Regions from separate parts of the Achromobacter sp. CSND-B12 genome, predicted to be linked through region 1. Evidence: riboswitches for the same ligand, from Rfam matches in the RefSeq annotation. Region 1 holds a riboswitch; the other holds the start of a gene.
The links. A riboswitch is a leader RNA that binds a small molecule or an ion and turns the genes downstream of it on or off. The one in region 1 is predicted to bind glycine.
Positions count from the first base shown of each region.

Region 1 (5,123 bases):
TGGCGGCATGGACGTCGAAGCGTACAAGTTGCGGCGGCTGGGCGAGTTGTGCGCGCGGCTGGAGATCATGGGGTTGCTGCCGAGGTTCGATGGCGCCAGGGCGGCCGGCCAGGCGCCCCCTGCGGCCCGATCCTGAAGGCCGCCGCGCGCCGGGCGGCGGCATTCACGGCGCCAGCGCCTCGAGCACCCGCAGCGCCAACCGCACCCGCGCCTCGTTGGGATAGTTGCGGTTGGCCAGGATCACGATGCCGAGCTTGCGCGACGGCACGAACGCCACGTAGGCGCCAAAGCCATTGGTGGCGCCGGTCTTGTTGACCCACACCGCCTGCTGCGGCGCCAGCGGCGGTTGCTGGGCCTTGACCGGCAGGGTCTCGAACGCGAACTGGGCGGAGTTGCCGCGCACCAGGTCGTCCACCGACACCGGGTAGCGATACTGTTCCCAGATCAGGTCCTGCGTCATCGCGCCCAACTGGTAATAGCCGGTGTGGGTCTCGGCGATGGCGCGCTGCAGCGTGGCGTCGACCGGCGCGGCGCCCAGGTTGATCTCGACGAAACGCAGCATGTCGCGGGCGCTGGACTTCACGCCGTAGGCCTCGTCGGCCAGCACGCCCGGGTTCAGGCGCACCGGCGCGTCCTGCTTGTCGTAGCCCTGGGCGTAGTCGGGCATCTTGCGCGGCGGCACTTCGAGCCAGGTGTCGCGCAGGCCCAGCTTGGGAAACAGCTGCTGCTCCATCGCCGCCACGTAGGACTCGCCCAGCGCGCGCGCCGCCACCACGCCCAGCATGCCGATGCTGGGGTTGGCATAGGTGCGCTTCGTGCCGGGCGCATACCGCGGGGTCCAGGCCTTGAGGTAGTCCATCAGTTGCGCCGTGTTCTGGACCGCGTCCGGCACCTGCAAGGGAAAGCCGCCGGCGGTGTGCGTGGCCAGGTTCACCAGCGTCAGCTTGGCGAATTCGCTGCCTTGCAGCTCGGGCACCCACTTGGCCGGACTGTCGGCCAGCGACAGGCGGCCCGTGGCCTGCGCGTAGGCGGCCAGCGTGACGGTGAAGGTCTTGCTGATCGAACCCAGTTCGAACAGGGTGTCGCTGGAAACGGCGCGGCGCGGCTGGCGCGAGGCGTCGCCATAGTTGAAGAAGCGCTGCTCGCCATTGTGGCTGACGCCGATGGCCATGCCGTCGATGCCATATTGGCGCATGACCTCGGCCACCGCGGCGTCGACGGCGGCGGTGGCGCGATCGGCCTTGGCGGGCGTGGATGCGGAGGCCGATGCCGTGGCTGCCTTGGCGGCCGGCGCTTGCGCAACGGCCGGGCTGGCCGAGGCGGTGCCGGCCAGGGCCAGCGCCAACGTCGTGGATAGCAGGGAAATACGGAACATTGCCGGAGCGCGCATGCGGGATCGTCCTTTCGTTTTCTGACCGGCGCGTGCCGCGCGGGTTGGCGCCCAGTGTAGAGCCTATCCGCCTCCTTCCTGGTATTAACCCTGAGTCCCGCTCGCGGCAGATTTTGGCTATTCTCACTGCGTCGATTCAAAACCCCGCAGAAGAGTCCCGTCCCCGTGGCGGGCGCCGACGGAGCAACCGCCCCGGAAACTCTCAGGCAACAGGACTGCGCGGTCTAGACAATCTGGAGAGAGGCGCCTGGCGCCCACCGAAGGGGAACCCGCGCCCTCGCGCCCGGGTGAAGCTCTCAGGTACAGAGACAGATGGGGTGCCGCGATCATCGGATCGTGGCCACGCCATCTGGAGCCATCATGCCCCGCATCGCCATCATCGGCGCCGGTATCACCGGCGTCACGTCCGCCTACGCCTTGAGCAAACTGGGCTACGACGTCACCGTCTACGACCGTCAGCGCTATCCCGCCATGGAGACGTCCTACGCCAACGGCGGCCAGTTGTCCGCCAGCAATGCCGAAGTCTGGAACAGCGCCGCCACCATCATGAAGGGCCTGCGCTGGCTCGGCCGCCACGACGCGCCGCTGCTGCTCAATCCGCGTCCGAGCTGGCACAAGTATTCATGGCTGGCCCAGTTCATGGGGCAGATCCGCAACTATCGCCAGAACACTATCGCCACCACGCGCATGGCGATCGAGGCGCGCCAGCACCTGTACGCCATGGCCGAGGAGGAAGGCATCGATTTCGACCTGGAGCGCCGCGGCATCCTGCACATCTACCACGATGCCGCCAGCTTCGAGACCGCGCGCCGCGCCAACGCGCTGCTGCGCGAAGGCGGGCTGGAGCGGCACGCGGTCACGCCGGAGGAAATCCGCGGCATCGAGCCGACGCTGCAAACGCCCTGCCACGGCGGCTTCTATACGCCGTCCGACGCCACCGGCGACATCCACAAGTTCACCAGCGGCCTGGCGCGGGCCTGCGCGCGCCGCGGCGTGCGCTTCGAACAGGATGCCGACATCCGCGCCATCAGCCGCGACGGCCTGCCCTATGTGCTGGACCTGGCGCGCGAGGACGGCACGCGGCGCGAACAGCACGAAACCGACGCCATCGTGGTCTGCGCCGGCGCCGCCAGCCGCCAGTTCGCGCGGCAATTGGGCGACAGGCTGAACATCTATCCGGTCAAGGGCTATTCGATCAGCGTGCACCTGGACGACGCCGCCAGCCAGGCCGCCGCGCCCAGCGTGAGCCTGCTGGACGAGGCCGCCAAGATCGTCACCAGCCGCCTGGGCGACCGTTTCCGCGTGGCCGGCACGGCCGAGTTCAACGGCTTCAACCTGGACATCCGCGCCGAACGCATCCAGCCGCTGGTGGACTGGACCCGCCGCCACTTTCCCGGCGTGCGCACGGCGCGCGTGGTGCCCTGGTGCGGGTTGCGGCCGATGATGCCCGACATGATGCCGCGCGTCGGCCCCGGCAAGCGGCCCGGCGTGTTCTACAACACCGGCCATGGGCACCTGGGCTGGACGCTGTCGGCGGCCACGGCGCAGATGCTGGCGGCGAGCGTGCGGGAGGGGGTGGGACTGTCGTAAAGCCATTGCGGCAGAGCACAGGCCGGGAGCGGGCCCGACGCGGACCGGCCCTCAATACCCCAGCAGCCGCGGCACCGACGACGCCAGCAGCGTCAGCCCCGAGCAGGTCAGCAGCCCCAGCACCAGGCGGCGGAACGCGACTTCGGAGATGCCGATGTACAGGCGCGTGCCCAGCAGCGTGGGGATCAGCATGGCCGGCGCCACCACGGCGAACATGGGCGCCATGTCGCGCGTGACGATGCCCGTGGCCAGGTAGGTGGCCATGGTCACGGCCAGCATCGACAGGTTGAAATTCTGGATCACGGCGCGCTGCGTGTCCTTGCCGAAACCGCGCAGCGTGCACCACAGCGTCGGCACGCTGCCGGCAAAGCCGCCGATGCCGCCCATCACGCCGCCCACCAGCCCGACCGCGCCGTCCCCCCAGCGATTGCCGCCGATGCGCGGCAGGCGCTGCGCCATCAGCATGACCGGACACCACAGCGCCAGCAGCGCGCCCAGCACCGCCTTGAACCAGTCCACGTCCAGGTGCGGCAGGATCAGGACGCCCAGCGGAATACCCGCCAGGCCACCTAGCAGGAAGGGCCACAGCAAGGGCCAGTTGAAGCCGCGCCGCACCGAGAATACCGCCAGCAGCTGGCCGGTGAGCGCGCCGAACACGGCCAGCGCCGCCGCCAGCCGCGGATCCAGCACCCAGGCCCAGAACGACATGGCCACCATGCCGAAGGCAAAGCCCGACAGGCCCTGCACGAATCCCGCCACGGCCGCCCCGACGGCGACTATCCACACCGCATCCATTGCCCTGCGTCTCCTTGTTGTCGTGTCCGGCGGCGGAAGGATCGTTCCGTCCGGCTCTCGTGACGGCAGATTCTAGGCGCGTGTCGCGGCGGCCTTATTTGAAGTGTTGATGAGGCAATAGGTTTTCGGTGATGGCGGCGCGGTTCACAGGAAGATCGTGCCGCGCAGGTACAACGCGGCCTGGCCGCTGATGATGACGCGGCCGTTGTCGCGCAGCTCGCAGCGCAGCTGGCCCTTGCGCGCCCCGCCCTGCTCGGCGGTGAGCCGGGTCTTGCCCAGCCGCTCGCCCCAATAAGGCGCCAGCGAGGTGTGCGCCGACCCCGTGACCGGGTCTTCGTTGACGCCGACGCGCGGCCCGAACCAGCGCGACACGAAGTCGTAGCGGGTGGACGGCGCCGTCACCGCCACGCCGCGCACGTCGAACGCCGCCAGCGCGGCGAAGTCGGGCGCGAGACCGTCGATCAGGCTTTCGTCGTCGATCACCACCAGGTAGTCGTCGGTGCGGTACAGCGCGCGCGCCGCCGGCAGGCCGAGCGCCCTCAGCAGGCCGTCGGGGATGGCTTCGGCCACCGGGCGCCTGGCGGGAAAATCCATCGCCAGCCCGTCGCCGGCGCGCCGCACCTGCAGTTCGCCGCTGCGGGTGGCAAAGCGCAGCACCTCTTCGCTGGCGCCCAATTGCTCGAACAGCACCCAGGCGGTCGCCAGGGTCGCATGGCCGCACAGGTCGACCTCGACTGCGGGCGTGAACCAGCGCAGCTCGTGGATGTCGCCGCGGCGCACGACGTAGGCGGTCTCGGACAGGTTGTTTTCTTCGGCGATGCGTTGCAGTGTGGCATCCGGCAGCCACGCCTCCAGCGGCACCACCGCGGCGGGGTTGCCGCCAAAGGGCGCGGCGGAAAAGGCGTCCACCTGGTAGAGATCGAGTTGCGGCATGAGGAATCCTGGAAAAAACGGTGAAGGCGGGACGCGGCGCCGCCATGCCGCATTTTGCTACGAAACGCCCGCGACTTCCCGCAGCAGCGCCTCCAGGCTGTCCAGTTCCGCCTCCTGGCGCGCGCTGTAGCCGATCACCACGCCCGCCGGCCAGGACACGCGCCGACAGAAATCCGCGACCGGCTGCAGCCCCACACCCAGCGCGCGCGCCCGCGCCAGCAATGCCGCCACGTCGATGCCGGGCGGCGGCCACCACACCAGGTGAAAGCCCGCATGTTCGCCGCTGACTTGCAGCGACGCCGCGCCCACCGCCTGGCGCAACATGCGCAGCACCCGATCGCGCCGCTGCGCATAGACCGGCCGCGCCCGCCGCACATGGCGCGCGAAGCCGCCGTTCTCCAGGAACGCCGCCAGC
Region 1 is NZ_JBREGJ010000001.1:731,084-736,206, forward strand. It holds gene ACUTAG_RS03315 (3-hydroxybutyryl-CoA dehydrogenase) at 1-136, shown strand, start outside; gene blaELC (ELC family class C beta-lactamase) at 164-1,390, opposite strand; glycine riboswitch at 1,528-1,618, shown strand; glycine riboswitch at 1,620-1,706, shown strand; gene ACUTAG_RS03325 (D-amino acid dehydrogenase) at 1,751-2,980, shown strand; gene ACUTAG_RS03330 (sulfite exporter TauE/SafE family protein) at 3,032-3,775, opposite strand; gene ACUTAG_RS03335 (PhzF family phenazine biosynthesis protein) at 3,920-4,708, opposite strand; gene pdxR (MocR-like pyridoxine biosynthesis transcription factor PdxR) at 4,766-5,123, opposite strand, start outside.

Region 2 (5,123 bases), 1.5 Mb from region 1:
TGACGGTCTCGTCCAGCGACACGGCCAGGCGGGCGCCGTCGACGCGGCGCAGGTTGATGTGCTCGCACTCGGCGGCCGTGATGATGGCGGGCGTGGCCGGGCCGGTTTCCAGCAGCAGCGTGTCGAAGAAGGTGTCGTTGGCGACCTTGATGCCCAGCTTGCCGAGTTCGGCGCGCAGGATGGCGGTGTAGCGCTGCACGCGCTCGGCGATGCGGCGGATGCCGGCCGGGCCGTGCCAGACGGCGTACATGCCGGCCATGACGGCCAGCAGCACCTGCGCGGTGCAGATGTTCGAGGTGGCCTTCTCGCGACGGATGTGCTGTTCGCGCGTCTGCAGCGCCAGGCGCATCGCCGGGTTGCCCTGGGCGTCCTTGGACACACCGACCAGGCGGCCGGCCATGTTGCGCTTGAAGGCGTCCTTGCAAGCCATGAAGCCGGCGTGCGGGCCACCGAAACCGAAAGGCACGCCGAAGCGCTGGGCCGAACCGATGGCGATGTCCGCGCCCCACTCGCCCGGCGCGGCCAGCAGCGCCAGCGCCAGCAGGTCGGTGGCCACGGCCACCACCGCGCCTTGCGCGTGGGCGGTTTCGGCCAGCTTGCGGTAATCAGCCACCGAACCGGTGCTGTGCGGGTACTGCAGCAGCACGCCGAAGCATTCCGGCAGGCCTTCGGCCTCGTCGCCGACGGCGATCTCGATGTCCAGGCCCTCGGCGCGCGTGCGCACGACTTCGATGGTCTGCGGATGCACGTGGCGCGAGATGAAGAACACCGGGCTTTGCGACTTGGCGCTGCGGCGCGCCAGCGTCATGGCTTCGGCGGCGGCGGTGCTTTCATCGAGCAGCGAGGCGTTGGAGATGTCCAGCCCGGTCAGGTCGGCGACCATGGTCTGGTAGTTCAGCAGGGCCTCCAGGCGGCCCTGCGAGATCTCGGGCTGGTACGGCGTGTAGGCCGTGTACCAGGCGGGATTCTCGAGAATGTTGCGCAACACCACGTTGGGCGTCTGCGTGCCGTAGTAACCCTGGCCGATGTAGTTGCGAAAGACCTTGTTGCGGCCGGCGATCTGCTTCAACTCGGCCAGCACGTCGGCTTCGCTGCGCGACGGCGGCAGCGCCAGCGGCGCCTGGCTGCGGATCTTGGGCGGCACGACTTCTTCGATCAGGGCGTCCAGGCTGGGGCTGCCGATGGCGGCGAGCATGGCGGCCTGGTCGGCGTCGGAGGGGCCGATGTGGCGGGGGATGAAGTCGGTGTGGGTGTCTAGGGCGCGCGACATGGGGGATCTCGAGATGGCGGTGTCGTCGGGAGGGACGGACGGTGATGCATGGACGGGCGGCGGCGCCAGCGCCGCGCCCGCCCTGACGGGCTTAGCCGTTGGCCACGGCTTCGTAGCCGGCGGCGTCCAGCAGCTTGTCGGCATCGGCGGCGTTGACCGGCTTGATCTTGAAGATCCAGGCGGTGAAGGCCGATTCGTTGATCAGGTTGGGGTTGCTTTCCAGCTCGTCGTTGAACGCGACGATTTCGCCGGCCACGGGCGCGTAGATGTCGGAGGCGGCCTTGACCGACTCGACCACGCCGGCGGTCTCGCCCGCGTTCAGCTTGGCGCCGACCTTGACGTCGCCGACGAAGACCAGGTCACCCAGCTGGTCCTGGGCGGTATCGGTGATGCCGACGACGAACACGTCGCCTTCGGCTTTGACCCATTCATGGGACTCGGTGTACTTGCGATCGGTGGGCAGACTCATGAGGACTCCTGGGGGATTCGGATAAGGAAATGGTGTTGCGCGCCTCGCGCCGGCGGCCGCGCCCCCGCAGGGCCGGCCACCGGCGCGAAGCTTCGAGTTTACGAGTGTTCGACGGCTTTGCCGTTACGGACAAACGGCAGCTTGCAGACCAGGGCGGGCACCCACTTGCCGCGGATGTCGACCTCGACCGTGTCGCCCGCGGCCACGCCTTGCGGCAGGCGGGCAAAGCCGATCGACACGCCCAGCGTCGGCGACATGGTGCCGCTGGTGAGCTCGCCCACGCCGTGCGCGGTGCGCACCGCCATGTGGGCGCGCATCACGCCGCGTTCCTGCAGCTTCAGGCCGACGAAGGCGGCGGGCGTGGCGAACTGCTCCAGCGCGTCGCGGCCGATGAAGCGGCGCTCGGGGTTCTTCAGGGACACCGTCCAGGTCAGCGCGGCTTCGCCGGGCTGGGTCAGTTCGTCCATGTCCTGGCCATACAGGTTCATGCCGGCTTCCAGGCGCAGCGTGTCGCGCGCGCCCAGGCCCGCCGGGCGCACGCCCTGGGCCGCCAGGTCGCGCCACAGTTGCACCGCCTCGGCGGCGGGCAGCACGATTTCAAAGCCGTCTTCGCCGGTGTAGCCGGTGCGCGCCACCAGCGTGTCGTCACCGACGCGCGCGGCCACGAACGAGGTCAGCGGCTCGCTGGCAGCCTGCCAGGCCGGGCGCGCGGCCCAGACCTTGGCCCGGGCGTTGGGGCCCTGCACGGCGATCATGGCCAGGTCGCGGCGCGGCGTGATGGTGACGTCGAACTTGCCGGCCTGCTTGACGCGCTGCATCCAGGCCATGTCCTTGTCGGCGGTGCCGGCGTTGACCACCACGCGCCATTCGTCGAGCGCGAAGAAGTACACGATCAGGTCGTCGATGACGCCGCCCTGCGGGTTCAGCATGCAGGTGTAGAGCGCCTTGCCCGGTACGGTCAGCTTGGCGACGTCGTTGGCCACCAGGCGTTGCAGGAGGGCGTAGGCGTCGGGGCCGGTGACGTCGGCGTTGAGCATGTGCGAAACGTCGAACATGCCGGCGTCCTGGCGCACCGCGTGGTGCTCTTCCAGTTGCGAGCCGTAGGCCAGGGGCATATCCCAGCCGCCGAAATCGACCATGCGGGCGCCGGAGGCGATATGTTCTTCGGCCAGCGGGGTGCGTTTGAGGGTTGCGGACATGCGCGGGTACTCCGGAGCGGCAGCGGTGCCAGGGTTACGGAATGCCGCTGGCGGACAGACGGAAAACGCCCGCGCAACGGCTGAATCTTCCGCCCCTCTGTCCTTTTGCCTGAGAGTTGCCCCGCGTGGCGGGTTTGCACCTTCGGCGCCTGGGCTGCTCGCTATGTCCCTGATTGGGCAGCGGCGCCAGGTCTCTCCAGAGTGCTGCTTTGCCGAGTCCGCGCGGTGAAAACCGGGACAGGGCAAGCATGCGCGGTATGGGATACCTGAGCGATTCCGGGCGAATTGCGCCTTCGGCGGCAGCCGCGAACGGCCGCTCTCTCCCGCAACATGCGTGACAGCGCCGAAAGCATACCGCGAAACGCGGTTCCGTTGTTGATCCGCGATCGCCGCCCGGGCGCCGCTTCAGCCCAGCGCCGTGTCCAGCAGCATCATCAGCACGAAGCCCAGCATCAGCCCGCAGGTGGCGTAGACCTCGTGCCCCTTGCGGTGCGATTCGGGGATGATTTCGTGGCTGATCACGAACAACATGGCGCCGGCGGCAAAGCCCAGGCCCCACGGCAGCAGCGCCGCCGACCAGCCCACCACGGCCGCGCCCAGCACCGCGCCCACCGGCTCGACCAGGCCCGACAGCATGCCCAGCGCCACCGCGAACGCGCGCTTGTAGCCCGCGGCGATCAACGCCACGGCCACCACCAGGCCCTCGGGGATGTCCTGGATGGCGATGCCGGTGGCCAGCGCCGTGCCGCGCACCGGATCGTTGCCGGCATAACCGACGCCGATGGCCAGGCCTTCGGGCAGGTTGTGCAGGGTGATGGCGAAGACGAACAGCCAGGTTCGGCGCAGCCGGTGGGCCTCGATGCCTTCGCGACCCTTGATGAAATGCTCATGGGGCAGCAACCGGTCCATCAGCAACAGCGCCGCCGCCCCCAGCAGGATGGCGGCGCCCACCGTCAGGCCGGCGCCCCACGGCCCCGCGCCCTGCGCCTCGGCCGCCGCGATGCCCGGCGCCACCAGCGAGAAGGCGCTGGCGGCCAGCATCACGCCGGCGCCGAAGCCGAACATGCTGTCCTGCATCTTCTGCGGGATGGTGCGCGCGAACAGGATCGGCAGCGTGCCCGCCGCGGTGGCGCCCGCGGCGACCATGCCGCCCAGCAGGGCGTCGGCCACGTGCGGCGCGTGGTCGTTGAAATAGACCCACATCTGGTGCAGGCCCAGGCAGGCGACCAGCACCGCCAGCGTCCAGACACTGACGCTGGTGGCCGCGGGCCGGATGCGATGACGGCTGAAGGTATTCATGGACCGCTGCCCCCGCGCAATGCCGGCTCAGCCCACGGCGGCGGCGTAGCGGCGCGCCACCTCGGGCCAATCGATCACATTGTAGAAGGCGCCGATGTATTCCGGGCGGCGGTTCTGGTACTTGAGATAGTAGGCGTGTTCCCACACGTCCAGGCCCAGGATCGGCGTGTTGCCCTGCATCAGCGGGCTGTCCTGGTTGGCGCTGCTTTCCACCGCCAGCTTGCCGGCGGGCGTCACGCTGAGCCAGGCCCAGCCGCTGCCGAAGCGCGTCAGCGCCGCCTTGGTGAAGGCTTCGCGGAAGGCGGCGTGTCCGCCCAGTTCGGTGTCGATGGCGCGGGCCAGCGCGCCGTCGGGCTCGCCCCCGCCCCGTGGCGACATGACCGACCAGAACAGGCTGTGGTTGGCGTGGCCGCCGCCGTTGTTGCGCACCGCGCCACGGACGGCTTCGGGAAGTTGGTCGATGCGCGCCACCAGGGCCTCGACCGGCTCGTCGGTGGCGATGCCGGCGCCTTCGAGCGCGGCGTTCAGGTTGTTGACGTAGGTCTGGTGGTGCTTGCTGTGATGGATTTCCATCGTCAGCGCGTCGATGTGCGGTTCGAGCGCGTCATAGGCGTAAGGCAGGGGCGGCAAGGTATAGGCCAAGGCGGTCTCCATCAGGCGGCGCCACCGGATGCGGCACGGCCGAATTTATGAAATACAAATGATAGGTATTTTTATTTGATATCACAACGACAACGTTGCAATGCCCGTCATGCAGTCAGGCTATGGGCCGGGCAGGCCTTGGCGGGCAGCACGAAGCGTGCCCGCGCCCGACGGACGGGAAAAGCGTTGGATCAAGCGCCAGGAACGCCTAGAGCGCCTTGCCGCAGGCCACGCCCGAGGCCCA
Region 2 is NZ_JBREGJ010000001.1:2,224,390-2,229,512, forward strand. It holds gene gcvP (aminomethyl-transferring glycine dehydrogenase) at 1-1,270, opposite strand, end outside; gene gcvH (glycine cleavage system protein GcvH) at 1,362-1,739, opposite strand; gene gcvT (glycine cleavage system aminomethyltransferase GcvT) at 1,838-2,938, opposite strand; glycine riboswitch at 3,026-3,148, opposite strand; glycine riboswitch at 3,182-3,274, opposite strand; gene ACUTAG_RS10375 (ZIP family metal transporter) at 3,344-4,237, opposite strand; gene ACUTAG_RS10380 (superoxide dismutase) at 4,265-4,879, opposite strand; gene ACUTAG_RS10385 (NAD(P)/FAD-dependent oxidoreductase) at 5,088-5,123, opposite strand, start outside.
Region 2: another riboswitch for glycine. It lies ahead of gcvT (glycine cleavage system aminomethyltransferase GcvT); the one in region 1 lies ahead of ACUTAG_RS03325 (D-amino acid dehydrogenase).